4 regions of the Streptomyces sp. NPDC001507 genome follow, and region 4 is predicted to be linked to each of the others. Evidence: riboswitches for the same ligand, from Rfam matches in the RefSeq annotation. Region 4 holds a riboswitch; each other region holds the start of a gene.

What was found. A riboswitch is a leader RNA that binds a small molecule or an ion and turns the genes downstream of it on or off. The one in region 4 is predicted to bind S-adenosylmethionine.
Region 1: it holds a riboswitch for S-adenosylmethionine, as region 4 does, so the genes downstream of both, ACFY0K_RS00715 (amino acid ABC transporter permease) here and thrC (threonine synthase) in region 4, are expected to answer to the same signal.
Region 2: it holds a riboswitch for S-adenosylmethionine, as region 4 does, so the genes downstream of both, ACFY0K_RS08355 (aminotransferase class V-fold PLP-dependent enzyme) here and thrC (threonine synthase) in region 4, are expected to answer to the same signal.
Region 3: it holds a riboswitch for S-adenosylmethionine, as region 4 does, so the genes downstream of both, ACFY0K_RS04060 (ABC transporter substrate-binding protein) here and thrC (threonine synthase) in region 4, are expected to answer to the same signal.

The regions. Positions count from the first base shown of each region.
Region 1 is NZ_JBIAVV010000001.1:131,456-139,140, reverse strand. Features, by position in the region: gene ACFY0K_RS00720 (amino acid ABC transporter ATP-binding protein) at 23-811, opposite strand; gene ACFY0K_RS00715 (amino acid ABC transporter permease) at 808-1,791, opposite strand; SAM riboswitch class IV at 2,181-2,304, opposite strand; gene ACFY0K_RS00710 (glutathione S-transferase C-terminal domain-containing protein) at 2,382-3,254, opposite strand; gene ACFY0K_RS00705 (hypothetical protein) at 3,408-3,539, opposite strand; gene ACFY0K_RS00700 (hypothetical protein) at 3,700-3,951, shown strand; gene ACFY0K_RS00695 (hypothetical protein) at 4,119-4,928, shown strand; gene ACFY0K_RS00690 (hypothetical protein) at 4,964-5,182, shown strand; gene ACFY0K_RS00685 (hypothetical protein) at 5,358-6,191, opposite strand; gene ACFY0K_RS00680 (zinc-dependent alcohol dehydrogenase family protein) at 6,779-7,685, opposite strand, start outside.
Region 2 is NZ_JBIAVV010000002.1:485,790-493,474, reverse strand. Features, by position in the region: gene ACFY0K_RS08380 (NlpC/P60 family protein) at 1-467, opposite strand, end outside; gene ACFY0K_RS08375 (NYN domain-containing protein) at 678-2,021, opposite strand; gene ACFY0K_RS08370 (hypothetical protein) at 2,062-2,301, opposite strand; gene ACFY0K_RS08365 (rhomboid family intramembrane serine protease) at 2,455-3,198, shown strand; gene ACFY0K_RS08360 (Lrp/AsnC family transcriptional regulator) at 3,195-3,476, shown strand; gene ACFY0K_RS08355 (aminotransferase class V-fold PLP-dependent enzyme) at 3,638-5,002, opposite strand; SAM riboswitch class IV at 5,163-5,279, opposite strand; gene trpD (anthranilate phosphoribosyltransferase) at 5,488-6,552, opposite strand; gene ACFY0K_RS08345 (cytochrome bc complex cytochrome b subunit) at 6,684-7,685, opposite strand, start outside.
Region 3 is NZ_JBIAVV010000001.1:877,967-885,651, reverse strand. Features, by position in the region: gene ACFY0K_RS04080 (ABC transporter permease) at 1-257, opposite strand, end outside; gene ACFY0K_RS04075 (ABC transporter substrate-binding protein) at 265-1,815, opposite strand; gene ACFY0K_RS04070 (O-acetylhomoserine aminocarboxypropyltransferase/cysteine synthase family protein) at 1,851-3,155, opposite strand; gene ACFY0K_RS04065 (isopenicillin N synthase family dioxygenase) at 3,152-4,180, opposite strand; SAM riboswitch class IV at 4,510-4,619, shown strand; gene ACFY0K_RS04060 (ABC transporter substrate-binding protein) at 4,871-6,520, shown strand; gene ACFY0K_RS04055 (ABC transporter permease) at 6,517-7,599, shown strand; gene ACFY0K_RS04050 (ABC transporter permease) at 7,603-7,685, shown strand, end outside.
Region 4 is NZ_JBIAVV010000004.1:542,171-549,855, reverse strand. Features, by position in the region: gene ACFY0K_RS16275 (ROK family protein) at 1-78, opposite strand, end outside; gene ACFY0K_RS16270 (extracellular solute-binding protein) at 209-1,477, shown strand; gene ACFY0K_RS16265 (DUF3263 domain-containing protein) at 1,495-1,728, shown strand; gene otsB (trehalose-phosphatase) at 1,931-2,788, shown strand; gene ACFY0K_RS16255 (trehalose-6-phosphate synthase) at 2,875-4,311, opposite strand; gene ACFY0K_RS16250 (glucosyl-3-phosphoglycerate synthase) at 4,433-5,377, opposite strand; SAM riboswitch class I at 5,535-5,688, shown strand; gene thrC (threonine synthase) at 5,706-6,989, shown strand; gene ACFY0K_RS16240 (ubiquitin-like small modifier protein 1) at 7,046-7,321, shown strand.

The DNA of each region.
Region 1 (7,685 bases), on a different contig from region 4:
GGAGGTCTGGGGGTACGGCGGTTCAGAGGACCTTGCTGAGGAAGTCCCTGGTCCGCTCGTGCTGCGGGTTGTCGAGGACCTCGGAGGGCGGGCCCTGCTCGACGATCCGGCCGCCGTCGATGAAGACGACCCGGTCGGCGATCTCGCGGGCGAAGCCGATCTCGTGGGTGACGATGACGAGGGTGGTGCCGCTGGTCGCCAGGTCCTTGATGACGGCGAGGACCTCACCGACGAGTTCGGGGTCCAGGGCCGAGGTGGGCTCGTCGAAGAGGATCACGCCGGGGCGCAGGGCGAGCGCGCGGGCGATGGCGACGCGCTGCTGCTGGCCGCCGGAGAGCTGACGCGGGTAGGCGCCGATGCGCTCGCCGAGGCCGACCCGTTCCAGGAGCTCCTTGGCCAGGGCCTGGGCCTCGGGCTTGCCGAGCTTTCCGGTGGCGACCGGGGCGGCGGCCACGTTGTCCAGCACGGTCAGGTGCGGGAAGAGGTTGAAGTTCTGGAAGACGAAGCCGATCCGGCCGCGCTGGGCCAGGATGGCGCGCTCGCTCAGTTCCTTCAGCCGCTCGCCGTGCCGCTTCACGCCGATCGGCTCGCCGTTGATGCTGACGTGGCCGCGCTCGGGCTTCTCCAGGTGGTTGATGACCCTGAGGAGGGTGGACTTGCCGGAGCCGGACGGGCCGAGGACGACGGTGACCTCGCCGGGGCGGATGGTCAGGTCGATGCCGTCCAGGACGCGGTGGGTGCCGTACCACTTGTGGACGCCGTGGATCTCCAGGGCGGCGGGGGCCGTCTCCACGCTGTCGGTGATGGTCATACCGCGGCCTCCCGGCGGATGCGGGCACGCAGTTCGGTGAGGCCGGCGCGCAGTTTCTGCAGGGGGGTCGGGGGCAGCGCGCGGGTGGCGCCACGGGCGTAGTACCGCTCCACGTAGAACTGGATCACGGAGACGACGCTGGTCAGGATCAGGTACCAGACGGTCACCACGAGGAGCAGCGGCACGATGTCGCCGGGGTAGGTGGAGCCCATGCTCTGGGCGGTGCCGAACAGGTCGAGCAGCGAGACGTAGAAGACCAGCGAGGTGCTCTTGACCAGGCCGATCAGCTGGTTGACGTAGTTCGGGGTGATGGACCTGAGCGCCTGCGGGAAAACGATCCTCCGGAACTGGTAGCCCTTGGGCAGACCGAGTGCGGCGGCCGCCTCGTGCTGGCCCTGGTCCACGGAGAGGATGCCGCCGCGGACCACCTCGGCCGCGTAGGCGGCCTCGTTGAGGCTGAGGCCGATGACGGCGACGACCATGTCGGTGGCGAGCTTCGACTCGTCGAAGGAGAAGAAGGCGGGCCCGAAGGGGACGCCGATGCTCAACGTCTTGTACAGGGCGCTGAAGTTGTAGAGGAAGAGCAGGACCACGATGAGCGGTATGGACCGCAGCGCCCATACGTAGGTCCAGCTGACCGCGCGCAGCACGGGGCTCTTCGAGAGCCGGGCCAGGGCGAGAAGGATGCCGCCGAGCAGGCCCAGCACCGCGCTGTAGGCGGTGACTTCGAGGGTGATGACCAGTCCGTCGAGGATGGTCGGCCGCAGGAACCAGTAGCCCCAGCGGTCCCACTGGTAGAAGGGGTTGGTCACCAGTCCGTGCACGAACTGGGCGGCCAGGACCAGGACGACGGCGGTGGCGATCCACCGTCCGGGCCTGCGCAGCGGCTGAACGCGCTGTGCGGCGAGGGGTGGTGACGGCTCGTCGGCTGCGGGCGGTGCCTCGGGGGCGGCGATCGTGGCGCCTGGGGGTTCACTCATGGCGGGCTCCGGCGGAGTCGGACACCCACGTGTCCCACGGCGGGGGCCGCGCACCGGTCCGTGTTCGGGCACGGCGCCGGTGCGCGGGGGCGCGCGGGGCACGGGGCTGGGCGGACGGCGGCACACCGGACGGCCGGTGTTTCGACGGGGACGCTGGGGTGCGAGGCTGCGGGGAACCGGCGGAAAGGCCTGGTCAGACCCGACAGCGGGCACAGCCCGGTGCGGTACACGCGCTACACAGGGCGCTGTTGACACGGAGCAGGTCGACGGCTCGGTCGGCGACGAGCGGGCTCGGGTACGGGCGTACGCAGCCCTCGGCGCGGCGCTGGGCCGTCCTGGAGGCTGCGTACATGTCCGTCACCTGTCACTGTCGTGCCGGCCCCGGAGGGCACTCGCGCTTACCGATTCGTCGCTTGCCGAAACGTCGTCGGTCCGGTCGTCACCTGGGGCACCCCACCGCGGTGCGAGGGTTGCCGGTCAGCAAGCCAGGGCTTGACGCTGACGCTCATGACCGTTCTGGTCCGTAAGTAACGCAGTTGCCCGAACGAATGTCAACGCCTGTCCGACTGGCGAAACGGTTCGAGCCTCTCTCACCTGCGCGGACCGCGGGGTGCGTCCGCCGCGTGGCCCGCCCAGTCCAGGATCTGGACGGCCGCGCCGGCGGCTTCCAGGCCCTGGCAACGGCCGTGGTGGCGGCGGGCGATGCCGTCCAGGTCGAGGTGGGTGCCGAAGGCCGGGTGGGCGGCCAGCCGGCGGGCGTAGGCCCACAGCACCGGGTGGCCGGCGATGGCGTGCACGGCGGCGGCGTCGAGGTGGTTGCGGTGCACGGTGTCGAGTTGCACCAGAGTCACCCACACCTCGACGTCCGCGGCCGTGAGTTGACCGCCGACCAGGAACTCCACCCCGGTCAGCCGGCGCTCCAGTTCGTCCAGGGCCGCGAGCAGCACCTCCAGCGCCTCGGGGTCGCCGCCCGCGCGCCCGGCCCGCTGTGCGGCCTGCTCGATGTCCTCGGCGCACAGCCGCTCGACGGCCTCGATCTCGGCCTCGGCCTCACACGGGTAGAGCCGGGCGCCACCGTCACCGAAGTGCTGGTCCAGGTCGCGCAGGATGTCCCGGCTGTGGGTGCTGACGATACGGCCGGACCAGCCGTCGCTGAACACCGGCGCGAGGGCCGGGCCCGCGTAGTGGTGCGCGCTGGCCTCGTACAGCGGGCGCAGCACCGCGTGGCTGCCGTCCGGACAGTCCGGGACGGCGGGCAGGTAGGTGACCGGACAACAGTCGTCCAGGGCCAGCAGACTGTGGCCGACGGCGATGCGCAGGCCGTCCGGACAGGCGGTGGAGAGGTGCAGCCGGTAGCGGCGCGGCACGGCGTAGTGACCGCTGCGGGCGTCCCGGCCGATGCGGCCCCGGAAGGCGGGGGCGGTACGGACGGACGGCAGGGCGGCGAGTGGAGTGATGGACATGCGTCTCCCCGGGGCGGGCGGGCGCGCGGAGGTACGCGCGGCCGAAGCGTTCGTCGGTGGGTTCTCGGCGGGTTCCGGTGAGTCCTTGCGGACGGGCGCCCGGCTCGTACGGCCGGGGTCGGGCACCCGGCCCGTACGGCCGGGGTCGGGCGCTCAGCCTCTGCGGCCGGTGGCGCCGCACATCCGCAGCAGGTCGAGGTGGCGGCGGGAGGTGAGCAGGGGGGCCGTCCAGGGCGCAGGGCTCTCGCGGCGCTGTCTGCCGGTGAGCGTGCGCAGGCGACCCATCTTTCCCTACCTTTTCACTAGGATTTCCATCTGGAGTGTCGATCGGCCTCCGCCCCGCGTCAAGGGGGCGTCCACGCCTGGGACACCCGGCCCCGACTTGCCGCCGGGCGGGCGGGGCGGTGCGCTGGTGGCGGAGGCCGAGTGACAGGAGCCGGAGCCGATGACCGAGTCCCCGGGTCCCGGGCCGGTGCCGGGCGCCGTGCGCGAGACGTTCGCGTTCCGCTGTGGGCGGTGCGGCCACGGCTGGGAGGCCGTCTTCCAGGCGGTGTTCTTCACCGACCCGGTCGCCGATCCGGAGCTGCAGAGCACCCTGGAGTACGTCGACGAGGCCGGCCGGGCCGTGCCGTCGCCGCTCACGGACGCGGTGTGCCCGCGCTGCGGCAGCCGGCGGGTGCGGGTCACGGCGGCCTGATCACGACGCTCACCCGAATGGCACGTGCGGGTGGTCGGCGCCCGCGGCCGGTGGTGGCGTGGAGGGACGCAGCGACGTCGTCCGGCGTCGTCCGGCGTCGTCCGGCGGAAGGGCGCATCGGCGCCGCCCGCCCAGTGACGTACCGCGTCCCCGAGGAGGCAGTCGCGATGACCCGTCCGTCCCGACCCGCGCGTGTGCTCGCCACGGCCCTGGCGGCGGGGACCCTGCTCGCCACGGCGGCCTGTTCGGACGGCAGCGGCTCCCCCGAGGCCGCGGCCGTCTCCCCCGCCGCCGAGCGCTCCCCGGCCCCGTCGCGCACCCCCACCCTCACCGGCCCCGGGGCGCAGGCCGCGCTGATCACGCCGGCCGACATCGAGGACGACTGGCAGCTGGCCAACGACGCGGCCACCTGGCGCAACCAGATGCTGGTCGGGAAGGTCGACGTCGCCCAGTTCCTCAACGCCAAGTCCGACGCCGCCGACTGCCAGCGGCTGCTGGACAGCCTCTACTCCGACACCCTGCTGGGCCGCGCCACCGGCGCCTCCGGGCTGCGCGGCTTCACCTCGGAGGACTCCCGGCTGCTGTACCAGGTCGGCGACTACGGCCAGCCGACCATGGACGCCACCATCAAGTGGCTGAAGAAGCTCCCCAGCGAGTGCAACCAGTTCTCGGCCACCGCCTCGGACGGCAGCAAGCGGACCGTCCAGGTCGTCGAGTACAAGGAACCGCCCAAGGCGGGCGACAACCTGGCGGCGCTCACGGTCACCGTCCAGGGCACCTCGAACGGGCAGCCCGCCACGACCACCCTCGACGTCGCGGTGCTGCGCGTCGGCGCCTCCGGGGCCGCGGTCACCAATGGCGGCCTCTCGGGCGTCGACCACGACAGCACCGCCCTGGCCGTGCAGAACGGCGCCAAGCGCCTCAAGGACGTACTGTCCGGCAAGACCCCGGCACCGCTGCCGAGCCAGTTCGACTAGGCCGGCGGTCCCGTGCGGGGCGCCAAGCGGACCCGGTGGCGTACGCGACGCAGGCGGTGGCGATGGTCGGGCGCCGGCTGCCCGTCGCCCACGCCGACGGCTCGGACCTGGAGGCACGGGCGGGGCCGATGCTCGGCGCCGACCTGACGGGCCCTGACCGTCTCCGGGCTCGGCCTGGTGCACGGCATCGGGCACGGCTCGCCCCGCCCGCCGACGGCGGCTGGGCCCGCGCCGCGATCGGTGCCGTCCGCTAGATCTCCGGTGTCCTCGGCATCAGGCAGCCCCTGCGCGAGCTGGGCGCCCGCCCGGAGCTGCCGCGGCCGGTCGCCGCCGCCCTCGCGGACGCGGTCACCCGCAACGCACCCCGGCAGCCGACCGAGGAGGAGGTCCTGGGGGTCGCCGCGACCCGTACGGTCGCCTCACGGCGCACTACCAGGCCACGTCGTCGGCCACCGCGGGCAGGCGCCCGTTCCGGTCCGCCAGTGCCGCGGCGGGCCGGTCGTCGGTGTTCGCGGCGAGCACGAGGCGGGCCGCCGTACGCCAGCGCTCGTAGGTCTCGGGCGCGGCGGTGGCCAGCCGGTGCACGTCGGTCACCCGGAGCCGGCCGCCCAGGCCCGCCGCGCCGGCCGGACGCAGCCACCGCAGCTCGGCGCCCGCCAGCGGTTCCGCCGCCCGGTCCGGCACCACCTGCTCGATGCGGGCCAGGTCCGCTGCGGCGGCGGCCGCGTAGAGGGCCAGCGCGACGAGTACGACGGCCATGTGCGCGTCGAGCGCGTTGCCTCCGGCGGGCGGGTAGAGCCGCTCGTAGACCTCGCCGTCGCTCGGCAGGGCCCAGGCGCACAGCCGCCGCGCCCAGTGCAGGCAGTCGGTCAGCGGCGGGGTACCGGTCGCGGTCAGGACGCGGCCCTCCCAGCGCAGCAGGTGCCCGGGCACGTCCGGCGACGGCGGGTAGAGGGTCCGGTCCTCGGAGATCCGCGGCAGCATGTCGATCCTGACCGTCGCGCCCGGGAACCGGGGCGGAGACCCCTGCGTGCTCAGGTGCAGCAACTGCCGCACCCCGCACGCGGCCACCTCGGGGTCGGTCCAGACATGGCCCTCCGCGCACTCCAGGTGCGCCTCGCGGCCGTCGGCCACCAGCGTCAGCCCTGCCGTGCGGCCACAACGAGGGCAGAACAGCGGCACATCAAGCACGTCGTCGATCAGATCGCCGTACTTCGTCACGACGATCTCGCCGGCGACCAGCACCCGGACCAGTCCCTGCACGCGTCTCCCTCCGAGCGGGCCGACGGTCACTGTCGCCATCGATGGTCACACATCCACACCGCACCGACCCGACTCATCGAGGGCCGTCGTACTCGTCCCGGACCACGGCCGGCCGATCCTCATGCCGCCCTCCGGCCCGCTGCCCAACCCGTCCACGAGGTACTACTGCTCACCGCGGACATCGCGGTGTGGCGATCTCGACCGCGATCGGTGTGCTCCACTCCGGTTCGCCGTTCCGGGTTTCTCCGTTCACCGGACCGGACCCACGCCGACCGGATCCCGTGGCCGCGGGCCCGGGGGGATGTCCAGTAGCCGACCTCGCTCACCGGGGCCCGCCAGTCGGTCCTCTTCAACGCCGGTGCACCAGGCGGTGGCGTCGTCCAGGGTGTAGGGCCGGGGAAGCGGGAGCCGTCGCTGGGTGAGCGCATCGCCGCAACTCGCCCGGGTGTCTTCGATGTCGGCGCCTGGCCGACGCCAACAGGGCCTGAAGGACCGGCGTGATGGCGTCGCCGCCCGCGCATGGCCGTCCCGGCCAAAAAACGGCCGGCGCGGGACGGCCCCGCTGCGGCGGACCGTGCCTGACCGGGTCAGGGCGTCAGTACGATCCTGCCGAACACCTTGCCCGCGTCCATTGCGCGGTGGGCCGGCACCGCCCGGTCGAGTGGCAGCGTCTCGTGCACGACCGTGCGCAGGTCCCCGCGTGCGGCATCGGCGAACTGGGACGACCGCACGGCCTGCCTGTCGGGCCCGGGCACCGTGTCGGAGCTGAAGGTGGCGAACGACAGTGACCTGCGGAAGGCGTCCATCAGCCGGGTGCCGAAGTCCGCCGGCGGCTGCCCGCCGACCACGCCGACGGCCACGTACCGCCCGTTGGAGTTCAGCCTGTCCAGGAAGAGGGGAAGCTGGGGACCCCCCACGACGTCGATCACCACGTCGAAGCCCGACGGTGCGTCCGGGCCGCCCTCGCCGGAGCGGCCGACGACATGGGTCGCGCCCAGGTCCCGCAGGCGGCCGCCGCGCTCCGCCGACGAGGTGGTGACCGCCACCGCGCCCGCACCACCCCTGGCCGCGAGCTGGACCGCCGTGATCCCGATGCTGCCCGCCGCACCGCGCACGAGCACTGTCTCGCCGGGCGCGAGGCGGGCGCGGTCCAGGGCGAAGTGGGCGACCACGCCGGAGCCGCCGAGCGTCACCGCGTCCGCGCCGCTCAGGCCGTCAGGCAGCGGAAGCACGTCCTCGACCGAGGCGACGGCCTGCTCGGCATACCCACCCGACAGGCCGGTGAACGCCCACACCCGCCGTCCCATCCACGAGGCGTCCACACCCTCTCCCAGCGCGGAGACGCTTCCCGCCACCTCGCTGCCGAGGAGATGGCCCTCCCGGAAGCCGTGGGCGGCGAGCGTTCCCCGGCGGATCACGGCGTCCACGCCGCCCACCCCGATCGCCTCCGTGGTGATCCGTACCTGCCCCGGGGCAGGTACGGGCACGGGCAGG
Region 2 (7,685 bases), on a different contig from region 4:
GCGAGTTCGCGCTGTTTGTCCTGAATCTTCTTCAGGGCCTCGACCTGCTGGCTGCTCAACTGGTCGAGCGTGGACGCCTTGTCGAGGTAGTCGTCCGGGTTGGAGGAGAGGAAGAGCTGGACCGACGGGTCGATGCCGCCGGAGCGGTACTGCGCGGTGGCCAGCGAACCGAGGCTGTCCCGCAGCTTGTTGAGGTCCTCCTGCCCACGAGCCACGTTGTCCTGGATCGTGGATATCTCCTTCTGCAGCTTCTGCTGCTTGTCCTTGGCGCCGTCCAGCTTCTCGGTGGCCTGCTCGGCCTCCTGGTAGAGCTTGTCGACCTTCGCCTTGACCTCGTCCTTGGTCAGCTTCTCGCTGGGCGCCGCGTTGGCGGCGTTGGCGCTGAGGACTACGGCGGCGGCCGCTGCGGTGGTGAGCACGGTCACGCGCGCACGGCTCGGCTGCTTGGGTCGACGATGGGACGCCACGGAGACGGGCTCCTTCGTTTGAGTGATCACCCGTGTGGAGGTTCGAGGCCAGACAGTAGTGACCTACCTGTGATCAGTTCAAACCCAGCAGCCAAAAAAGTGGTCACGCAACGCACTCTTTGCACATAACTCACGAGCGGTAATGCTCGATTGACGCTACGTTGCGTGACGGTTCGGTCAATTCGGGCATTGCATATGCGGGTTGCACGTTCAGGACAGTCGCTTCAGAAGCATCGCAGAAGCGACCGGACGGGCCCCCGCCTTCGCGACCCCGTCGGCGACCTCGCGGTCGGTCGAGGCGACGATCACCGGGCGGCCCGGCGGCTCGGCGCGCACCAGCTGGCGGATCAACTCGTCGGCGGTGACGCCGGGCTTGGAGAAGAGGACCCGGACCCCGCGCGGCGGGGCGAGCAGCACCGGCGCGGCCAGTTCGGCGCCGTCGAAGACACAGGTGACCTCGGCGCCGGTCTGGGCGGCGAGCTGGGAGAGCTGGCCGAGCAGCCGCAGCCGCTGCTTCTCCAGGGGCATCTGCGGATAGCCGGTCTTGGTCACGTTGTAGCCGTCGACGACCAAGTGCGCCTGGGGCAGGGCGAGCAGCTGGTTGAGGATGGCGGGGTCGTGCTCGGACAGGGCGCGCGCCGCGATGTCCTTCGGGGTCATTCGTCCCGGTTCGACCGCGTCCACGGTCTCGGCGGGCCGCACCGACACCGGCGGCAACGCCAGCTCCCGGCGCAGCCCCTGGGCCGCGTCGAGGACGGTGTCGAGCAGCAGCCGCAGCCGCATGTCCTCGACGCTGCGCCCCTCACGGGCGGCCCGCCGGCTGGCCTCCAGGGCCGCCTCGGCCTCGCCGAGCCGGGCCTTGAGCCGCCGGCCCTCGCTCTCCGCGGCGGACAGCAGGGACTGCCCCTCGGCCCGCCCGGCCTCCAGCTCGCCCTGCAGCTTGCGCAGCGCCGCCTCGCCGCGCTTCACGTCGCTGAGAGCCGCCCGCAGCTTGCGGTGAAGCGATTCGGCTTCCTTCTTCGCCGCGTCCAGTTCGGCGCGCAGCCGCTCCGTCTCGGACCGGGTCTGCTCCCGGGCCCGGTCCAGCTCCTCGCGCAGCCGCTCCAGTTCGGCCCGGCTCTCCTCGTCGGCCCGCTCGGCGTCCGCCCGCTGGGCCTCCTCGCCGGCCGCCGCCACGAGCTTCACCCAGCCCGCGGGGCGCAGTACATAGGCCGCGGCCGCCACGTCGAGCGGGTCCGCGGCCGGGGGCGGGGAGCCGGAGTCCAGGGCGCCGGCCAGTTCCGGCTGGGCCTCTCTCAGCTTCTCCCCGATCCGCTGCCGGAAGAGGGTGTCCGTCTCCAGCGCGGCCGCCATGGCGTTCCCCGCGAACTTGGCCCGGCGATTCGGGGCGAAACGGGCGTACTGCCTTAGCTGTGCGGGCAGTTCGCCGAGGGTCAGGCCGCCGAACCCGTCCGACACGATCTGTACGACACGCCGTCGCACACCGTCGGGCAACGGACGGTCAAGCACCTCGGCGGTGCCGTCGCCCGGCCCCCCGCCTGTGGTCTCCACCATCCGTCACACCCCATCACCTGTACGGGGCCGGCTCCCGGCATCAGGAGTCGGCGCCCGGCCTGTCCACGAGTTCCACCTGGTCCACCGCGTTGCACCAGCGGCAGCGCACCGACTCGATGGTCTCACTGACCACCTCGCGCTCCTCGACCTTGGGCTCACCGGCCAGGTCGAGGTGGACGTACTCGACCACCTTCGACGAGCGGGTCACGTCGAAGCGCGTGAGGTTGCCGCAGAGGGTGCAGCGCCACCGCGTCGTGGCGGTCGGCAGGGGAACCGTCATCGTGGCTTGTTCGCTTCCTTCTAGTGTCCGTGACGCGCCGTCCCGACGCGTGTGGCTCGTAACCCTACGGCCTGGCGGGTACTCGACGCCGCCCTGTCCGCGGCGGCGAGGCGATCTGCACCAGTGCGTCCCGTTACGCCATGCTCTATGTCCATGATCGGCAACTGGAACACCACGGCGGCCCGGACCCTGCGGAGCCTGCGGGGCACGTCCGCACCCATGACGTACACCCTGATCGCCGTGTGCTGCCTGATCTTCGTGCTCGGCCCCGCCTCCGGCTTCACCCCCTCCTACGGCACCGGAGAGGCCCTCGCGGCCGCGCAGCGGGCGTATTTCCGGCACTGGGGGGTGGTCCCCGCCGACCTGTTCGACGGTCCGGCGCGGGAGGCGCTGACCCCGGCCACGGCGCTGTTCATCCACGGCAGCTGGGTGCACCTGCTCGGCAACATGCTCTTCCTCTTCGTCTTCGGGGCGATGACCGAGGAACGGATGGGCCGCGTGGAGTTCACTCTCTTCTACGTCTGCTGCGGCTATCTCGCGCTGCTCGGCTACGCGGTCGCCAACGCCACGTCCCCGCAGTCGCTGGTGGGTGCGTCCGGGGCGATCTCGGCGGTCCTCGGAGCGTTCCTGTACCTGTTCCCCAGCGCCCGCGTGACCAGTCTCCTCCCCTTCCTCTTCTTCCTTCCGCTCCGGTTCCCGGCCTGGGTCGTCCTCCCGTTCTGGGCGGCCCTCCAGTGGCTGGCCCTCGACCAGGCCCCCTCCGGTCCCGGCGTGGCCTACCTCGCGCACCTGGTCGGGTTCGGACTCGGGTTCGGCTACGCGTGGGTGCGGTACGGCCGTACCACTAAAGTGAAGGTCGCCCCAGCTCCGGCACCCGAGGGAGAGAACCAGCCGTGATCACCGCGATCGTCCTCATCAAGACCAGCGTGGACCGGATCCCCGAGATCGCGGAACAGATCGCCGCGCTGGAGAGCGTCAGCGAGGTCTTCTCCGTCACCGGTACGTACGACCTGATCGCCATGGTCCGGGTGCGCGAGCACGAGGATCTGGCGGAGGTGATCCCGGGCCGCATCAGCAAGATCCAGGGCGTGGAGGGCACGGACACGCACGTCGCGTTCCGCACGTACTCCCAGCACGACCTGGAGGCGGCGTTCGCGATCGGCCTGGACAGCTGAGCGCCCCGTAAGGGGCGCTGGGGGTACCCCCGGCCGAAGGCTGGGGGAGGAACTGCGCGACCAGCCCCCACCGGCCGGCAGCCGGGCACGAAGCGCCGTGGCCCCCCGCGGGTCCGTCGTGGCTGGTCGCGCAGTTCCCCGCGCCCCTGAAAACAGGTAAGTCAGCCCACCGCCGGGACGCAGCGGCCGTCCTCCGTGCGGTACGCCCACTTCGCGCCGTCGGTCACCAGTTCCCGTACCGCGTTCACGAAGCGCTCCACGTGCTCGTCCGGCGTCCCCGCCCCGAAGCTCACCCGGATGGCGTTGAGGGACTTCTCGCCCGGTGCCGCCTCCGGCGCCCCGCACTCGCCCTGGGTCTGGGGGTCGGAGCCCAGCAGGGTCCTGACCAGCGGGTGGGCGCAGAAGAGGCCGTCGCGGACGCCGATGCCGTACTCGGCGGAGAGGGCGGCGGCGAAGTGGGAGCTGTTCCAGCCGTCCACCACGAAGCTGATCACGCCGACGCGGGGGGCGTCGTCGCCGAAGAGCGAGAGGACCCGGACCTCGGGGACCTCGGCCAGCCCCGCCCGCACCTTCTCGATCAGGTACCGCTCGCGGGCGACCAGCGTGTCGAAGCCCGCCTCGGTGAGCGCCTTGCAGGCGGCGGCGATGGAGTAGGCACCGATGACGTTGGGCGACCCCGCCTCGTGCCGCGCGGCGCTCTCGTGCCACTCCACGGCCACTCCCCCGTCCTCGCGCCGGGTGACCTTGCGGCTGGCGCCGCCGCCCGCGAGGTAGGGCTCGGCGGCCTGCAGCCAGTCGGCGCGGCCGGCCAGGACGCCGGAGCCGAAGGGGGCGTACAGCTTGTGGCCGGAGAAGGCGACCCAGTCGACGTCCAGGTCGCGGACGGAGACGGGGTGGTGCGGGGCCAGCTGGGCGGCGTCCAGGACGATCCGGGCGCCGTGCGCGTGCGCTGCGGCCGCGAGCTCCCGGACGGGCCACAGCTCGCCGGTGACGTTGGAGGCACCGGTGACGCAGACCAGGGCCGGGCCGTACGGGTCGCGGTCGGCGAGGGCGCGTTCCAGGGTCTCGACGGCCTGGCGCGGGGTGCGGGGGGCGTCGAGGTAGGTGACGCGGGCGTCCTGCCAGGGCAGCAGGGAGGCGTGGTGCTCGGTCTCGAAGACGAAGACCTGGCAGCCGGCGGGGAGGGCACGGGCCAGCAGGTTCAGGGAGTCCGTCGTCGAGCGGGTGAAGACCAGCTGGTCGTCGGGGCGGCAGTCGAGGAACTCGGCGACGGTCCGGCGGGCGTTCTCGAAGAGGTCGGTGGAGAGCTGGGAGAGGTAGCCGGCGCCGCGGTGGACGCTGCCGTAGTAAGGCGCGTAGGCGGCGACGTCGTCCCAGACCCGCTGGAGGGCGGGGGCGCTGGCCGCGTAGTCGAGGGCGGCGTAGGTGACCTCGCCGCCGGTGACGAGCGGGACGGTGACATCCCGCCCCAGAACGGGCAGCGGGGCACAAACGGACTGGGCGGCGGCAGCGGTGGAGACGGACATGGGTGAACTCCCGTGTGAGCAGGTGAGATCCGCCGTGCGAGCGGATGCGCTCAAGCAGCGGCAGGGGAAAAGGGGGATGCGGAGGCGGGGCTCTGCGGCCCTATCGCATTCGCTTGCTCACGGGAGACTCCTCGACGACCAGGACCCCTGGTGTACGAGGGGTCCGCGCTTGCCGCAGACCTCGCTGCCTGCGGCCTGGTCTTCACCCGGGGCACCCCGCCACGGACGGAGGGTTGCCGGACAGTCGGCCGGGGCCTCATGACTGTCACTCATGACCTGGGAAGAAACGTAGGTGAAGTGATCGCAGCCGCGCAACTCCTGTCCGGATGACGGGACACCGCCAGGGGCCGAGGCCGGTCCCTTGGCATCGGCGCCGGTGCCGAAATCCTCTTTCCGCCGCAACGGCGATCAGCCGTCACGGCGATCAGCCGCGACGGTGGAGCCCGGCGGTGCCGGACTCCACCTCGGCCGGCTGGACCGGCCCCCTACTTGTTCGTCGCCGCCGCCCAGCGCTCCAGGACCCGCTTGGCCGCACCCGAGTCGATCGACTCGGCCGCCCTGGCCATGCCGGCGCGGAGCTGCTCGGCCAGGGTCCCGGCGGCCGGGTCGAGGGCCACCAGGGCCGCCGCGGAGTTCAGCAGCACCGCGTCCCGCACCGGGCCCTGCTCGCCGTCCAGCAGCCTGCGGGCGACCTCCGCGTTGTACGACGGGTCGCCGCCCCGCAGCGCCTCCACGGGGACCAGGTCGATGCCGACGTCACGGGGGTCGAAGGTCTCCTCGGTCACCTTGCCGTCGCGGACGATCCAGACGCGGGACGTGGCGGTCGTCGTCAGTTCGTCGAGGCCGTCGTCGCCGCGGAAGACGAGGGAGGAGTGGCCGCGTTCGGCGAAGACGCCCGCGACGACGGGGGCCATGCGGGGGTCGGCCACGCCGACCGCCTGCGCCCGCACCCGCGCGGGGTTGGTCAGCGGGCCGAGGATGTTGAAGACCGTGCGGATGCCCAGCTGGCCGCGCGCCGCGCCCGCGTGCCGCAGCGCCGGGTGGAACTTGATCGCGAAGCAGAAGGTGATGCCGGCCTCCTCGGCGACCTCGGCGACCCGCTGCGGGGTCAGGTCGAGGTTGACGCCGAGCTTCTCCAGGACGTCAGAGGCCCCGGACGCGGAGGACGCGGCCCGGTTGCCGTGCTTGACGACCTTCGCGCCCGTGCCGGCCACCACGAGCGCCGACATCGTGGAGATGTTCACCGTCTTCGCGCCGTCGCCGCCGGTGCCGACGATGTCGACGGTGCGGCCCGGTACCTCGATGACGTTGGCGTGCGCGTACATGGTGCGGACCAGGCCGTTGATCTCGTCGACCGTCTCGCCCTTGGCCCGCAGGGCCACGACGAAGCCCGCGATCTGGGCGTCGGTGGCCTGGCCGCGCATGATCTGGTCCATCGCCCAGGCCGTCGCGTCGGAGCTCTGGTCCTGTCCGTACAGCAGCGCGTTCAGTACCCCGGGCCAGGAACGGCCCGCCGCGGTGTCGCCTCCAGCGGGGGTCACAGCGCTCATAAAGCCGCTCCTGATCGTCGTACGGGCAACAGGGGTTCTCAGGGCTACCCTATCCAGCTCCGAGCACGGCGAAGGGCCCCCGTCCGTACCCCGGACGGGGGCCCTTCGCCGTGGCGTGGCGACGCGGTCGATCAGTGGTGGCCGTGGCCGCTCGTGATCTCCTTGTACTCCTCGACAGTCGGCTTCGGGATCTGGTTGTCCTCGCCGTAGTAGGCGTTGCTCAGCTTGGCGCGGAGCTTCTCGGAGCCCTTGATCTTGCGCTCGACACCGTTCTCGTCGACCGCCGGGCCGACCTGGGCCGGCTCGTACTGGTGGTGCGCCGTGAGGGTGTGCAGCTGCTCCTGCGAGAGCGGCTCGTGGACCTCGATGAACTCACCGTGCGGCAGCCGCTTGATGATGCCGGTCTCGCGACCGTGCAGCACCTTGTCGCGGTCCCGGCGCTGCAGGCCGAGGCAGATGCGCTTGGTCACGATGAACGCGATCACCGGTCCGGCGAAGAAGAAGATCCGGACGAACCAGGTCACGTCGTTGATCGACAGGTGGAAGTGGGTGGCGATGAGGTCGTTGCCACCACCGATCAGGCCCACCATGTACACGGTCACCCAGGCGACACCGAACCCGGTACGGGTCGGGGCGTTGCGCGGCCGGTCCAGGATGTGGTGCTCGCTCTTGTCACCGGTGACCCAGGACTCGATGAACGGGTAGACCGCGATCGCGCCCAGGACCAGACCGAACAGGACCAGCGGGATGAAGACGCCCAGGACCAGGGTGTGGCCCCAGAAGTTGATCTCCCAGCCGGGCATGTAGCGGATCAGGCCCTCGGCGAAGCCCATGTACCAGTCGGGCTGGGCGCCGGTGGACACCTGGTCCGGACGGTAGGGGCCCATGGCCCAGATCGGGTTGATCTGGGTGGTCGCCGCGATGGCCGCGATGACACCGAAGACCAGGAAGAAGAAGCCTCCGGCCTTGGCCATGTAGACCGGCAGCAGCGGCATGCCGACGACGTTCTTCTCGGTCTTTCCGGGGCCCGCGAACTGCGTGTGCTTGTGGTAGAAGACCAGGATCAGGTGGCCCACCATCAGGCCGAGCATGATGCCCGGCAGCAGCAGGATGTGGATCGAGTAGAACCGCCC
Region 3 (7,685 bases), on a different contig from region 4:
GACGTGCCGTCCAGGGCGGACCGCCCGAAGTCGCCGGTGACCACACCCCCGATCCAGCTGCCGTACTGGGCGACCAGGGGCCGGTCCAGGCCCAGGTCGTGGCGGACGGCCGCGACCTGGGCCGGGGTGGCCTTGATGCCGCCGATGGTCTGGGCGACGTCGCCGGGCAACAGCCGCAGCACCAGGAAGATCAGCACGCTGGCGGCGAACAGGGACACCACGAGGAGCGCGGCCCGGCGCACCACGTACAGGGTCACGCGGGCCTCACTTCTTCGCCACGGCGAGGTCCGCGAGGTCGTAGCGGTTGCTGGTGAAGTTCCGCGGCACGCCGGTGACTCCGGTGCGGACCACGGTGAGGGTCTGGTTGACGTACAGCCAGTCGGCGGCGGCGTCTTCGGATACCTGCCGGGCCGCCTTCTTCAGCAGGGCGTCGCGGTCGGCGTCGCCGGTGGCGGTCTGGGCGGCGGCGTACCACTTCTGGACGTTCGCGTTGTCGTAGCCGAAGTAGTAGGCGGGGTTGGCGAAGTTGCTCAGGTCGCGGGCCTCGGCGTGGTCGACGAGGCTGAGCTGGTAGTCGTGCTTGGTGTAGACGGAGTCGAGCCAGGTCTGGAACTCGACCTGCCGCACCGTGAGTTGGATGCCGACCTGCTTCAGCTCGGAGGCCAGGTAGTCGCCGATCTCCGTCGGGTAGATGTTGGGGATCTGCACGGTGAGCTTGAGGCCGCTGCCGTGACCGGCCTGCTTCAGCAGCGCCTTGGCGCTCGCGGGGTCGTAGGCGTCGACGGCGGTGAGGTCCTCGTAGCCGGGGTCGGTGGCCGGGACCGGGCCGCCGACCAGCTTCGCCGCGCCGCCCAGGGTCTTGACGAGGCCGGCGTTGTCGATGGCCCGGCGGATGGCGCGCCGTACCCGCACGTCCTTGGTCGGTCCCGAGGCGTTGTTGAACGCGAGGGTGAACTTGTCGGTGGTGTCGCCGCGCAGCACCGTGTATTTGCCGGTGTCGGCGAACGGCTGGAGCAGGGTGGCGTCGGCGGCGGTCTCGATGTCGGTCTGGCCGGTCTGCTGGGCGTTGTTGGCGGCGTTGCCGTCCTTGATGTAGTGGAAGACGACCTTGGCGACCTTGGCCTTCTTCCCCCAGTAGGCGTCGTTCCGGACGAAGGTGATGGACGAGCCGCGCTTCCAGTCGCCCAGCTTGAACGGCCCGGTGCCGTTCTCCTTCCCGGCTAGGGAGGAGAAGGCCGTGCCCTTCTTGAAGACGATGCCGGCCCGTTCGGTCAGCCCCCAGGTGAAGCCGGTGTCACGGTGCTTGAGCGTGACGACGACGGTGTGGTCGTCGGTGGCCGAGACACTCTTGACGGAGGCGAGCGCCGCCGCGTCGGGGTTCTTCGAACCGGCCGCGGTGACCTGCTGCAACGACCAGACTGCGTCGGCCGCGGTGACCTTGCTCCCGTCGTGGAAGGTGGCGTTCTTCGCGAGGTGGAAGGTGTAGGTGAGTCCGTCCGACGACTGCTCGTAGGACGTCGCCAGGCTCTGCTGGATCTTGTTGTTCTCGTCGCGGGTGAGCAGGCCCTGGTAGACGTTGTCGAGCAGGATCTGGTCGAGGGCCGCGCCCGCCGTGTCGGCGATGTCGAGGCTGGTGGGCTCCAGGACGAGGCGTACGTCGACGGTGGCGCCGGTGTCGATGGCGGTGGGCTGGGCCGCCTGGCTGGTCTGTCCGGCGTTCGCGGGGTCGTCGGCCGTGCCGGTGCCGCAGGCGGTCGCGGCCAGTCCGGCGAGGACCGCGGTGGCGGCGAGGCGGAGGGCGGTGCTGCGGCGCATGGCGGGTCGGGCTCCTCGGGCGCGTGCGGTGGGGTTCATACGGCGGCCGCTCTCAGGCCTGCTTCGAGGTCGGCGATCAGGTCGTCGACGCCTTCGATGCCGACCGACAGCCGCACCAGGCCGGGGGTGACCCCGGCCGCGGCCTGCTGGGCGGGGTCCAGCTGGGCGTGGGTGGTGGAGGCGGGGTGGATGACGAGGCTGCGGACGTCGCCGATGTTCGCGAGATGGCTGAACAGCCGGACCCCCTCGACGAAGCGCCGGCCCGCCTCCAGACCGCCATCGAGCTCGAAGGCGAGGACCGCTCCGGCGCCGCGCGGCAGATAGCGCTTGGCCTGGGTCTGCCAGGGGCTGGAGGGCAGTGCCGCGTAGTGCACCCGCGTCACCTGGGGCTGCTCCTCCAGCCGGGTCGCGAGCGCGTGGGCGTTGGCGACATGCCGTTCGATGCGCAGGCTGAGCGTCTCCAGGCCCTGCAGGAGCAGGAAGCTGTTGAAGGGGGAGACGGCAGGCCCCAGGTCCCGCACCAGCCGGGTGCGCAGGCGCAGCGCGTAGGCCAGCCCCAGGTCCGCGAAGGAGTCCCAGAAGGACAGCCCGTTGTAGGTCGGGTCCGGGCCGGTCAGTCCGGGCCAGCGGCCGGGATCCGCGCCGAAGTCGAAGCGCCCGCTGTCCACGACGACGCCGCCGATGCCGGTGCCGTGGCCGGACAGGAACTTGGTGGTGGAGTGCACGACGATGTCGGCGCCGTGTTCGAGGGGCCGCAGCAGGTAGGGGGTGAGCACGGTGTTGTCGACGACGAGCGGGACACCGGCCTCGTGGGCGATGCGGGCGACCGCCTCGGTGTCGAGGACGTTGCCGCGCGGATTGCCGAGGGTCTCGCCGAAGAACGCCTTGGTGGTGGGCCGTACGGCCGTGTACCAGGCGCCCAGGTCGTCCGGGTCGTCGACGAAGGTGACGTCGATGCCGAAGTCGGCGAACGTGTGCTCAAGGAGGGTGCGGGTGCCGCCGTACAGGGACGACGAGGCGACGACGTGGTCACCCGCGCGGGCCAGGTTGAGCAGGGCGAGGCTGGTCGCGGCCTGCCCGCTGGCCACGGCGACCGCCGCCGAACCGCCCTCCAGGGCGGCGATCCGCTCCTCCGCCACCGCGGTGGTCGGGTTCGACAGCCGGGTGTAGGCGTGGGTGGCGAGGTCGGCGAGTTCGAAGGCCGCGGCGGCGTGCCCGGTGTCCCGGAAGACATAGCCGGCGGTCGCGTGGATCGGTACGGCCCGCGCGCCGGTGGCCGGGTCGGGGACCGCGCCGGCGTGCACCTGCCGGGTCTCGAAGCCCCAGTCGGCGGCGCTCATCGGCCGCTCTCCCGCCTGGCGAGGACATCCGACCACCAGCGTTCGGCGACCCGTGGATGTGAGCGGAGCCAGCCGACGACCGCGTTCTCGCCGAAGGCGGCGAGCAGCGGGTTGTCCGGGTCGTCGGTGACGCCCCGGCTCAGCGCGGCCAGTTCGGCGGGGAGTTCCAGCGGTTTGACCACCGCGTCCAGGCGCGGGCCGAGGAAGAAGGGGATCGAGTAGCGGTCGACGCCCTGCTGCGGGCTGACGACCCGGTGCTGAGTGGCTTTCAGGTAGCCCTGGGTGGCGATCTCCAGCATCTCGCCGATGTTGAACACGAAGGCGTCGGGCACCGGCACGGCGTCGATCCAGCCGCCGTCCTCCCGCTGCACCTGGAGTCCGCCGACGTCGTCCTGCTGGAGCAGGGCCAGGTAGCCGTAGTCCTTGTGCGCGCCCACCCCCTGGTCGGCGTCCTGAGCCACGCGCGGCGGATAGTGCACGATCTTCACGTGGACGGCCGCCTCGTCGTCGAACCACTGGTCGAAGTAGCCCTCGTCCTGTCCGAGCGCGGCCGCGAGGGCGCGCAGCACCTCACGGCTGACCCGCAGCGCCTCCGCCTGCCAGCGCAGCACGATGTCCTTCAGCTCCGGCAGCGCGGACGGCCACTGGTTCGGACCGATCAGGCGCAGGTAGTCGGGGTCGTCCGGGCCGGTGTCGAGCGCCGCGCGCTCCGGGCCGATGTCGATCTGCTCCCGCCAGTCGGCGCTGCCCGCTGTGTACTCGGTGCCGGTGCGTGTATAGCCGCGGAACTGGGGCGAGTTGAGGTTCTCGATCTCCAGTCGCTGCTGCTCGGGCAGGGCGAAGAAGGCGCGTGCCGCGGTCAGCGCCTCGTCGCGGAGTGCTGCGGGGACACCGTGTCCGGTGACGTAGAAGAAGCCCACCTCATGGGCCGCGGACCGGAGTTCGGCGAGAAAGGCGGCCCGGTCCGTGCCGGGGGCGCGGAAGCGGGAGATGTCGATGAGGGGCAGGGCTGTGAGTTGTGCCATGGAAGTTCCTTCGCGGCAACGACGGCCGACAATGCCTCACGGGCCGCCCCTGGATGCGGGGTGGTCGAGGGCTGCGGGAAAGAGCAGACAGGAAGAGAGGAACGCGGTCGCGGGCCGTGGGACGGCGGTCAGCAACAGACCTGGTCGAACTGGTCGGCGCGGCGGCTCACCCAGAACGGGTCGAGCAGCACCGTGTGTGCCGGGCCAGTGGTCTCCATGGCCGGATGAAAGCACACCCGGGATGGATGCGTCCACCATGCGTTCCGCCGGGTCCGGGCGTTCCGGGGCGGTGTTGACGCCGGTGGAACAGCCGATCTACGGTGAGCGCGAGCTACGAGTTCCGGTGATCAAGCCCTGGCTGGCCGGACGGCAACCCTCGACGCAGTGGGGTGCCCCAGGTGAAGGCTCGGCGGATCTCTTCTTTCTGCAAGTGCGCTCACATCGGCCCCGAGGCGGGCCAGAACCCGGGAGGACGGCATGGCGAGAGCCCTGATGCTGTGCTCCCGTCTCCATGTCGACCTGCTGCTGGTGTCCAGCTGTCTGTGTCAGGGCTGATCCCGCCCTCCGCCGGCCGGCAGCGCAACCGCCCGTCGGTGTAACTCCCCTTTTTCCCACGTGATCTTGCACGCCTTGGCACAGCCCTCCGCCAGGGCTGGTTCACGCACCCCGACGCGGAAGCAGAGACAACTGATGGCACCCCACAGCGGCCCGACGCCGAACAGACCCCGTCGCTCCGGCCTCGGCGCGATCTCCCTCGGAACGGCGTTCCTGGTGGCGCTGACCGGCTGCACGAGCAGCAAGGACGGCAGCACCGCGAGTTCCGGGTCGGCGATCACGGTCGGTACGACCGACCAGGTCACCAGCCTCGACCCGGCCGGTGCGTGGGACGCCGGCTCCGGCACCGTCGAGAGCGAGGTCTACGCGACCCTGCTCAGCCAGAAGAACGGCTCAGCGGAGGTCTCCCCGGACCTGGCCACCGGGATCAAGCTGACCGGGCCCAAGGAGTACACGGTCACCCTCCAGAAGGGCCTGAAGTTCGCCAACGGTCACGACCTCACCTCCTCCGACGTCAAGTTCAGCTTCGACCGGGACCTGAAGATCGCCGACGAGAACGGCCCGTCCTCGCTGCTCTACAACCTCGCCTCGGTCGCCGACCCGGACCCGGCCACGGTCGTCTTCACCCTCAAGTCGGCCGACGACACGCTCTTCCCGCAGGTGCTGTCCACGGCCGCCGGCTACATCGTGGACGAGCAGGTGTTCCCCGCGGACAAGATCCTCGACGACAAGTCGATCGTCGCGGCCAGGCCGTGGAACGGGCCGTACGGCATCAAGAGCTACGACAAGAACTCACTGGTGTCCTTCGCGGCCAACGCCGGCTACAAGGGACAGCTGGGCACGCCGAAGACCAGGAACGTCCGGCTCAAGTACTACACGGACGCCGGCAATCTGAAGCTCGACGTCCAGCAGGGCACCATCGACGCCGTCTACCGCACGCTCACCACCACCGACCTGGACGACCTCGCCAAGCAGAAGGACGTCAAGGTCCACACCGGCTCCGGCAACGGCATCCGCTACATCGTCTTCGACCTGGCGAGCCAGCCCTTCGGCACCAAGACGAAGAACGCCGACGCCAAGAAGGCCCTCGCGGTCCGGCAGGCGGTCGCGGACTCCGTCGACCGGTCCCAACTCGCCCAGCAGGTCTACAAGAACACCTACCAGCCGCTCTACAGCTCCGTGCCGGACGGCCTGACCGGCGCCACCCCCTCCTTCAAGTCGCTCTACGGCGACAAGAAGGGCGGTCCCGACACGGCGGCCGCGGCGGCCCGGCTGAAGGCGGCGAAGGTGAGCACTCCGGTCACGCTCAACATCCAGTACAACAGCGACCACTACGGCTCGTCGTCGGCCGACGAGTACGCGCTGGTCAAGTCCCAGCTGGAAGCCACCGGGCTGTTCAAGGTGAACCTGCAGTCCACCGAGTGGACCCAGTACGGCAAGGACCGTGTCAAGCATCTCTACCCGCTCTACCAGCTCGGCTGGTACGCCGACTACCTCGACGCGGACGACTACCTCTCGCCCTTCTACTCGGCCAACAGCTGGGTCGCCAACGGCTACGACGACTCCGCCGTGCGTGCGCTGATCAAGAAGGAGGAGACCGAGACGGACGCCGCGCAGCGGACCGGACTGCTGAAGCAGGCGCAGGACAAGGCAGCCGCGCAGGTGCCGCTGCTGCCGCTGCTCCAGGGCTCCACCGCCATCGTCACCCGCACCGACGTCAGCGGTGTGCCGGCCGAGCTGGACGCGACGTACCAGTTCCGCTGGGCGGGGCTCTCGAAGAAGTGAGCGCTCTGACGCAGGAGACCCCCGGCGCCGCCGCCACCCCGGCCGACGGCGCCGCCGGGTACGGGTTCGCCCGCTACCTGGTGGTCCGCTTCCTCCTCATCATCCCCACCGTGCTGATCCTGGTCAGCCTGGTCTTCTTCCTGATGCGGCTGACCGGCGACCCGATCAGCGCCGCCTTCGGCGACCGCCTCACTCCGGACCAGCTCCAGGCCAAGCTTCACCAGGCGGGCTACGACCGGCCGTTGCCCACCCAGTACCTGGACTACCTGCGCTCGCTGGCCACCGGCGACTTCGGCCGTACGGTCACCGACAACCAGCCGGTCACGCACGTCCTCGGCACCTACGGCGCCGCGACGGTCGAACTCGCCTGCTACGCACTCCTGGTGGCCCTGGTGACCGGCGTCCCGCTGGGCATGGTGGCGGCCTCCTACCGCGACCGGGCACCCGACGCGGTCCTGCGCCTGTTCGCGATCCTGACCTATGCGACACCCGTGTTCTTCGGGGGCCTGCTGCTGAAGCTGGTCTTCGCGATCTGGCTCGGCTGGCTGCCCTCCTCGGGCCGCGCGAGCACCGGAGTCCAGCTCTTCCTGCAGGACCAGACGAGCACGACCGGCGTGTACCTGATCGACGCGCTGCGCAGCGGCGACGCCACGGCGATCGCGGACGTGCTCCGGCACGCCGTACTGCCCGGACTGGCCCTCGGCCTGTTCGTGGCCGGCGTGCTGCTCCGGCTGGTGCGCACGAACCTGATCGGCACGCTCTCCGCCGAGTACGTCGAGGCCGCGCGCTCCCGGGGCGTGGCCCCGCTGCGCCTGGTCACCCGGCACGCCACCCGGCCCGCGCTGATCCCCGTCGTCACCGTTCTGGGACTCCAGGTCGCCGGGCTCCTCGGCGGTGCCGTGCTCACCGAGACCACCTTCGAGTGGAAGGGCCTCGGCTACGAGCTCGCCCACTATCTGACGGTCCGTGACTTCCCAGCCGTGCAGGGCATCGTGGCCCTGTTCGCCGTCGTCGTGGCGGTGACGAACTTCCTCGTCGACGTCGTCGCCGCGCTGATCGATCCGCGAGTGAGGTACTGAGTCATGGCGCTGGTTCTGGCACGACGGCTGCCGCTGCGGCTGCGGACGGGCGCGGGGGTGCAGCGGGCCATGCTGGTCACCGGCCT
Region 4 (7,685 bases):
GAGCAGCTCGCCGTCCGGGCCGACCAGTGCGGCCTTCATTCCGGTGCCGCCCACGTCCAGGGCGATGACATGTCTCACGGGAACAGTGTGGCCCGTCGACCCGCAAGAGGTCTAGTCCACTTGCGTGGTGTAGACCTTATAGGTCAGACATATTGAACGGCGAGACAGTTGGACAGGGGCAGTAGACGTGCGGCGGCGTAGGGCAGGAATGATCGCGGTGGTGTCCGCAACGGGCATGACGGCGGTCCTCGGTGGGTGCGGGACGACGGGATCCTCGGACGTCACCCTCAGACTCGTCGCCGCCGACTACGGAGACTCCGCCGCCAACAGCTCCCAGAAGTACTGGGACAAGCTGGCCAGGGCGTACGAGGCCCAGCACTCCGGCGTGAAGGTCGACGTCACCGTCTACTCGTGGAACGACGTCGACCGCAAGGTCAAGGACATGGTCGACGCCGGCCACGCCCCCGACCTGGCGCAGATCGGCGCGTACGCCGACTACGCGGCCGCCGGCAAGCTGTACGAGGCCGGCGACCTGCTCTCCATCCCGGTCCAGGCCGACTTCCCCTCCCAGCTCGCCGAGGCGGGCCAGTGGAACCACGCGCAGTACGGCATACCCTTCGCCGCCTCCACGCGCGTCCTCTTCTACAACAAGACCCTCTTCTCCCAGGCCGGCATCACCACCCCGCCCACCACCTGGGACGAGCTCGAAGCCGACGCGAAGGCGCTCAAGGCGGACGGCGTGAAGTACCCGTACGCGCTGCCGCTCGGCCCCGAGGAGGCGCAGGCGGAGACCATGCAGTGGCTGCTCAGCGGCGGCAGCGGCTACACCGACGACACCGGCACGTACACGATCGACTCCTCGCAGAACATCGACACCCTCACCTGGCTCAAGGACGACCTCGTCGGCAAGGGCCTGACGGGTCCGGTGGCCCCCGGCAAGCTGAACCGCGCGGCCGCGTTCGCCGCCTTCGCCGACGGCCAGGTCGGCATGCTCAACGGCCACCCCACGCTGATCAAGCAGGCCGAGAAGAAGGGCGTCAAGTTCGGCACGGTCCCGATGCCGGCCCGCGCCGGGCAGAGCACCGGCACCGCGTCCCTGGGCGTCGCCGACTGGATGGCGGCGTTCAAGCAGAACGGCCACGCCGAGCAGGTCGGCGACTTCCTGAACTACGTCTACAGCCAGAAGAACGTCCTCGCCTTCTCCCGTGAGTACGGCCTGCTGCCCGTCACCACGTCCGCCTCCCAGGCGATGACCGACTCCACCCGGGCCGAGGACAAGCAGCTGCGTCCCTTCCTGGAGCAGCTGCCCACCTCGCAGCTCTACCCGGCGGGCAAGACCTCCTGGGCCGCGATCAGCGCCGACATCAAGAAGCAGATCGGTGCGGCGGTGAGCCCGGCCGGCGACCCCACCGGTGTCCTCACCCGTATCCAGGCCGAGGCGGCGACGGCCGACAGCCGTACGCTCGGGACCCGCTGAGCGTTACGGTTCTCGCCATGGACCGGCACGAACTGGGCGCGCGCGAGCAGGCCATCCTCGCCCTCGAACGCCGGGGCTTTCCGAGCCCCGGCGCGAAGGAACGCGCGATACGCGAGGAACTGGACCTGGCTCCGGTGCGCTACTACCAGCTCCTGAACGCCCTGCTGGACGACGAGGGGGCCCTGGCCCACGATCCGGTGACGGTGAACCGGCTGCGGAGGGTGCGGGAGGCGCGGCGCTCGGAGCGCTGAGCCGGGGGTTCTTCGCCCCCGCCGCCCCTACCCGTCCCGTCCTCCAGGGGGCTGCGCCCCCTTCGGCCCCCATCGGTGGAAATGGATCTGCGGGCCGGTGGGGGCTGGTCGCGCAGTTCCTCCCCCAGCCTTCGGCCGGGGGGACCCCCAGCGCCCCTGGCGGGGCGCTGTCCCGGACCCCTGACGGGATAGTGTCGGGCTCATGGGAACCCACATCACGGAACCCCTTCCGACGCCCCGCACCGCCGCCGGTCGCGACGGGCTCGCCGCGCTCCTCGCACGTCCCGGCACCGCCCTCGTCGGGCTCGACTTCGACGGGACCCTCGCGCCGATCGTCGCCGACCCCGAGCAGGCTCGGGCGCATCCGGACGCCGTGCCGGTGCTGGCCGCGCTCGCCCCGAAGGTGGCCGCCGTCGCCGTCGTCACCGGCCGCCCGGCCGAGGTGGCCGTCCGCTACGGCGGTTTCGCGGGCGTGCCCGGCCTGGAACACCTGGTCGTCCTCGGCCACTACGGCGCCGAACGCTGGGACGCGGCGACCGGCGAGCTCACCGCACCGCCCCCGCACCCCGGCATCGCCGCCGTCCGCGCCGAACTCCCCGCGCTCCTCGACCGCGCAGGCGCCTCGCACGGCACCTGGATCGAGGAGAAGGGCCGGGCGATCGCGGTCCACACCCGCCGCGCCCCCGACCCCCAGGCCACCTTCGAGACCCTCCGTGATCCCCTCACCGATCTCGCCACCCGGCACGGCCTGATCGTCGAACCGGGCCGTCTGGTCCTGGAACTCCGCCCCCCGGGCATGGACAAGGGCGTGGCCCTGCGCGAGTACGCCCGCCACATCTCCGCGGGCGCCATCCTGTACGCGGGCGACGACCTGGGTGACATCCCGGCCTTCGCCGCCGTCGAGAAACTCCGCGAGGAGGGCGTCCCCGGCCTCCTGGTGTGCAGCGGCAGCACGGAGGTGACAGAGCTGGCGGACAGGGCGGACGTGGTGGTGGACGGTCCGGAGGGAGTCGTACGACTGCTGAGAAGCCTGGCCGCGCTGAGCGAAAGCGCCCTTTAGGGGCGCTGGGGGTCCCCCCGGCCGAAGGCTGGGGGAGGAACTGCGCGAGAAGCCCCACCGGCCCGCAGCCGAACCACTACCCGGGGCTACCCGCCCAACGCCCCGAGCTGCTCAAGGAACCAGGCCGCCGGCGGCAACGCCGTAGCGGCCTCGGCCAGCCTCTTGCAGCGCTCCGCCCGCTCCGCCACCGGCATGGCCAGCGCCAGCGCCAGCGCCTCCGCCGTCCCCCCGATGTCGTACGGGTTCACGACCACCGCGTCCTCACCCAGCTCCTCGTAGGCCCCGGCCTCGCGCGACAGCACGAGCACGCACCCCTCGTCCGACACCACCGGGATCTCCTTCGCCACCAGGTTCATGCCGTCCCGGATCGGGTTCACCAGCGCCACGTCGGCGAGCCGGTACGCCGCCAGCGACCGTGCGAAGTCGTCCTTGACGTGCAGCACCACCGGCGTCCAGCCCGCCGTCCCGTAGGTGGAGTTGATCTCGTCCGCGACCCGCTGCACCTCCGCCGTGTAGTCGCGGTACACGGACAGGTCCTGCCGCGACGGATACGCGAACGCGACGTGCACCACCCGTTCCCGCCACTCGGGGTGGTCGTCGAGCAGCTGCCGGTACGCCAGCAGCCCCCGCACGATGTTCTTCGACAGCTCTGTCCGGTCGACCCGGACGATCGTCCTGCGCCCCTCGCCGCCGATCTCCTCCCGCAGCGCCCGCATCCGCTCGTCCACGTCCGGCTCGTGCGACCGCTTCCGCAGGAAGTCCGCGTCGGCGCCCAGCCCGTGCACCCCGATCCGGGTGTCCGAGGAGGGGATGCCCGGCCCCAGCACCGCATGACAGCAGTCCACGAACGCGTCCGCCCACCGCCGCGTCAGGAACGCCGCGTGGTCGGCGCCCAGGATCCCGCTGAGCAGCTCCGCCGCGATGTCGTCGGGGAGGAGCCGGAAGTAGTCCGGCGGCGCCCAGGGGGTGTGGGAGAAGTGGCCGATGCGCAGGTCCGGCCGGAGCTGCCGCAGCATCCGGGGCGCGAGCGCCAGGTGGTAGTCCTGGATGACCACCACCGCTCCCTGGCCCGCCTCCTGGGCCAGCGCCTGCGCGAAGGCGTGGTTGTAGGCCTGGTAGGACGCCCACTGCCGCCGGAACTCCGCGTCGAAGACCGGTTCCAGCGGGGTCTGGTACAGCATGTGGTGGACGAACCAGAGGACCGAGTTCGCGACGCCGTTGTACGCGTCGGAGAACACGTCGGCGTCGATGTCGAGCATCCGGACCTGCTGCCCGCCGGTGTCCCCGGCCGGCAGCCGGCCGCCCTCGGCCCGCCGTACCGCCTCTCGGTCGCCGTCGCCGAGCGCGGCGCACACCCACACCGCGTTCGCGTCCGGGCCGATCGCCGACAGACCCGAGACCAGCCCGCCGCCGCCCCGTTTGGCGTACAGGGAACCGTCTTCGCGTCGCTCGTACGAGACCGGGCCGCGGTTCGAGGCGACGAGCACCTCGGCACCGCCGGTGGAAGCGATGGGGAAAGCCATACGCCACAACCTAGCCCGGCCCGTAAACGCTCAAACGTACGGCCGCGCCCGACGCGCCGCCGTATACGGCCGTACGACGAAGTCACGCCACGACGTCGAGCCGCGACGTCACGCCACGACGTCACGCCACCTTGCGCTCCGCGTACTCCGTGATCTCCACCATCGGCGGCCGTTCCTCCGTGTCCACGGAGTACGTGCGCGGCTCGAAGCCGTCCTCGCCCCGTTCGAACTGGGTGAGGGAGGGCCGGATCAGGTGGCCGCGGGCCAGCCGGAGCTGGGCCGTGCGGTAGATCGCGGCGGACATCCGGCCGAGGGCCTGGCCGTCCTGGTGACGGTGCTTGCGGACGCCGACGTCGACCTGGGCGAGGGCGTCGAGGCCCACCAGGTGCAGGGCGTCGACCAGCATGCCCAGCTCCACGCCGTAGCCGACCGGGAAGGGCAGCTGTTCGAGGAGCGAGCGGCGGGCCGCGTACTCGCCGCCGAGCGGCTGGACGAAGCCGGCCAGCTGCGGCCAGTGCATGTTCAGCAGCGGGCGGGCCATCAGCTCGGTGACCCGGCCGCCCTGCCCGGCGGCGCCGCCGAGCGGGCGGTCGTACATCGCCTTGACGAGGTCCACGCCCGGGTCGGTGAGGAGCGGGCCGACGATGCCGGTGACGAAGTCGGAGGAGAACTCCCGCAGGTCGGCGTCGATGAAGCAGACGATGTCCCCGGTGGTGACCAGGAGGGAGCGCCAGAGGACCTCGCCCTTGCCGGGGACGGGGGGGATGCGGGGCAGGATCGCGTCGCGGTGCACGACGCGGGCGCCGGCCGCCGCGGCGACGGCCGCCGTGCGGTCGGTGGAGCCGGAGTCGACGACCACGATCTCGTCGACGAGCGGCACCTGCTGCATCAGGTCGTGGCGGATGATCGCGACGATGTCGCCGACGGTCTCCTCCTCGTTGAGCGCGGGCAGCACGACGCTGACCGTCTGTCCGGAGGACCGTTTGGCGGCCATGACCCGGTGCAGGGGACGATCGGTTACGGACCAGGAGCGGGTGGCCAGCCAGCGCTCGACTTCTTCCAGCACGGTCAGCGGCTCCTCACTGTCACGGTCACACGACGAGGTGTGATCCATCTCGCGGTTCGGACGACTCACTCAACTGTCCTGGCCTTCGGTTACAGTCTTGAACAACGCCGATGACCATCGCATGTCCTGGGGTCACCCGGCGTTGACAACCGCATACCGCTCATCCAGAGGGGCAGAGGGAAACGGCCCGTTGAAGCCCCGGCAACCCTCCAGTCGGTACTCGTAGATCACTGTCGATCACCGCGAGGCTCCCGGCTAGGGAAGGTGCCAAATCCGTCTCACGACGAGATGCGTCGTGAGGAAGATGAGGAGAAAGGGCCTCGCCTCAATGGCTGTGCAGACTGTTGCAAGCACCACGGATTCCGCCGTCGACCTCGGTCCCGCCGCCGCCCTGAGCTGCCGCGAGTGCGGTCACCGGGTGCCGCTCGGCCCGGTGTTCGCCTGCGAGGAGTGTTTCGGCCCGCTGGAGATCGCCTACGACTTCTCGGCCTACGACACCGAGGAACTCCGCAAGCAGATCGAAGCGGGTCCCGCGAACATCTGGCGCTACGCGCCGCTGCTGCCCGTCCCCGCGGACGTGGCGACCAAGCCGAACATCAACCCCGGCTGGACCAAGCTCGTCAAGGCCGACAACCTGGCCCGCGAGCTCGGGGTGACCGGCGGCCTGTACGTGAAGGACGACTCCGGCAACCCGACGCACTCCTTCAAGGACCGCGTCGTCGCCCAGGCCGTCGAGGCCGCCCGTGCCTTCGGCTACACCACCCTCTCCTGCTCCTCCACCGGCAACCTGGCCGGCGCGGTCGGTGCCGCGGCCGCCCGGGCCGGCTTCCGCTCCTGCGTGTTCATCCCGCACGACCTGGAGCAGGGCAAGGTCGTCATGGCCGCGATCTACGGCGGCGAGCTCGTCGGCATCGAGGGCAACTACGACGACGTGAACCGCTTCTGCTCCGAGCTGATCGGCGACCCGGCCGGCGAGGGCTGGGGCTTCGTCAACGTCAACCTCCGGCCGTACTACGCGGAAGGCTCCAAGACCCTCGCGTACGAGATCTGCGAGCAGCTCGGCTGGCAGATCCCGGACCAGCTGGTCGTCCCGATCGCCTCCGGCTCGCAGCTCACGAAGATCGACAAGGGGCTGCAGGAGCTGATCAAGCTCGGTCTCGTCGAGGACAAGCCGTACAAGATCTTCGGCGCCCAGGCCGAGGGCTGCTCGCCGGTGTCGGTGGCGTACAAGGAGGGCCACGACGTGGTCCGCCCGCAGAAGCCGAACACCATCGCCAAGTCCCTCGCCATCGGCAACCCGGCCGACGGGCCGTACGTCCTCGACATCGCGCGGCGCACCGGCGGCGCGGTGGAGGACGTCACCGACGAGCAGGTCGTCGACGCCATCAAACTGCTCGCGCGGACCGAGGGAATCTTCGCGGAAACCGCCGGCGGAGTGACGGTTGGAGTCACCAAAAAGCTCATTGAGAATGGGTTGATTGATCCGGCGAAGTCGGTCGTTGTACTCAACACCGGTGATGGACTGAAGACGCTGGACGCGGTGGCGGGGACCGGGCTCACCGCGACCATTCGCCCGAATCTGGAGTCTTTCCGCGAGGCCGGGCTCGCCTGAGTCCCCCGAGAAATAGGGCGCCGCTCAGAGCTGCCGCCCGGACCGGAGGTAAAAACGTGAGCGTCACCGTTCGCATCCCCACCATCCTGCGTACCTACACCGGGGGCCAGGCCGAAGTCGCCGCCGAAGGGGCCACCCTCGGCGAGGTCATCTCGGACCTGGAGAAGAACCACACCGGTATCTCCGCGCGGGTTCTGGACGACCAGGGCAAGCTGCGCCGGTTCGTCAACGTGTACGTCAACGACGACGACGTGCGCTTCGAGCAGGGCCTGGAGACCGCCACCCCGGACGGCGCCGGCGTCTCCATCATCCCGGCCGTCGCCGGCGGCTGACCTGCGGCCCCGCTTGACAGGCTGATCGAATGACCGAACATTACCTTCGGTAACGCCGATCACCGACTGTTCATCCGATTGCCCCCTCCGTGAGAGAAGCGGAGGGGGCAATTCTGTGTGGTTGAGCGCGGTACAGTTGGGGAACACGGTCCCGATCTCCAGGTCGGGAGCCCCGTATTCGATACCGCGAGCCCGGCAAGAAGTAGCCAAAGTGCGCAGGTTATATGCGGCTTTTGTGGCCTTTGCGGGGTCCGACTTGCCCTGAATTCGGCCGAATTCTTGCTACATTCCGGACCCCTTCCGTCCAGAATTCTCGTCCGATTGACCTGTTGCAGACGGCAGTTGGACAGATACATTCAGCCGC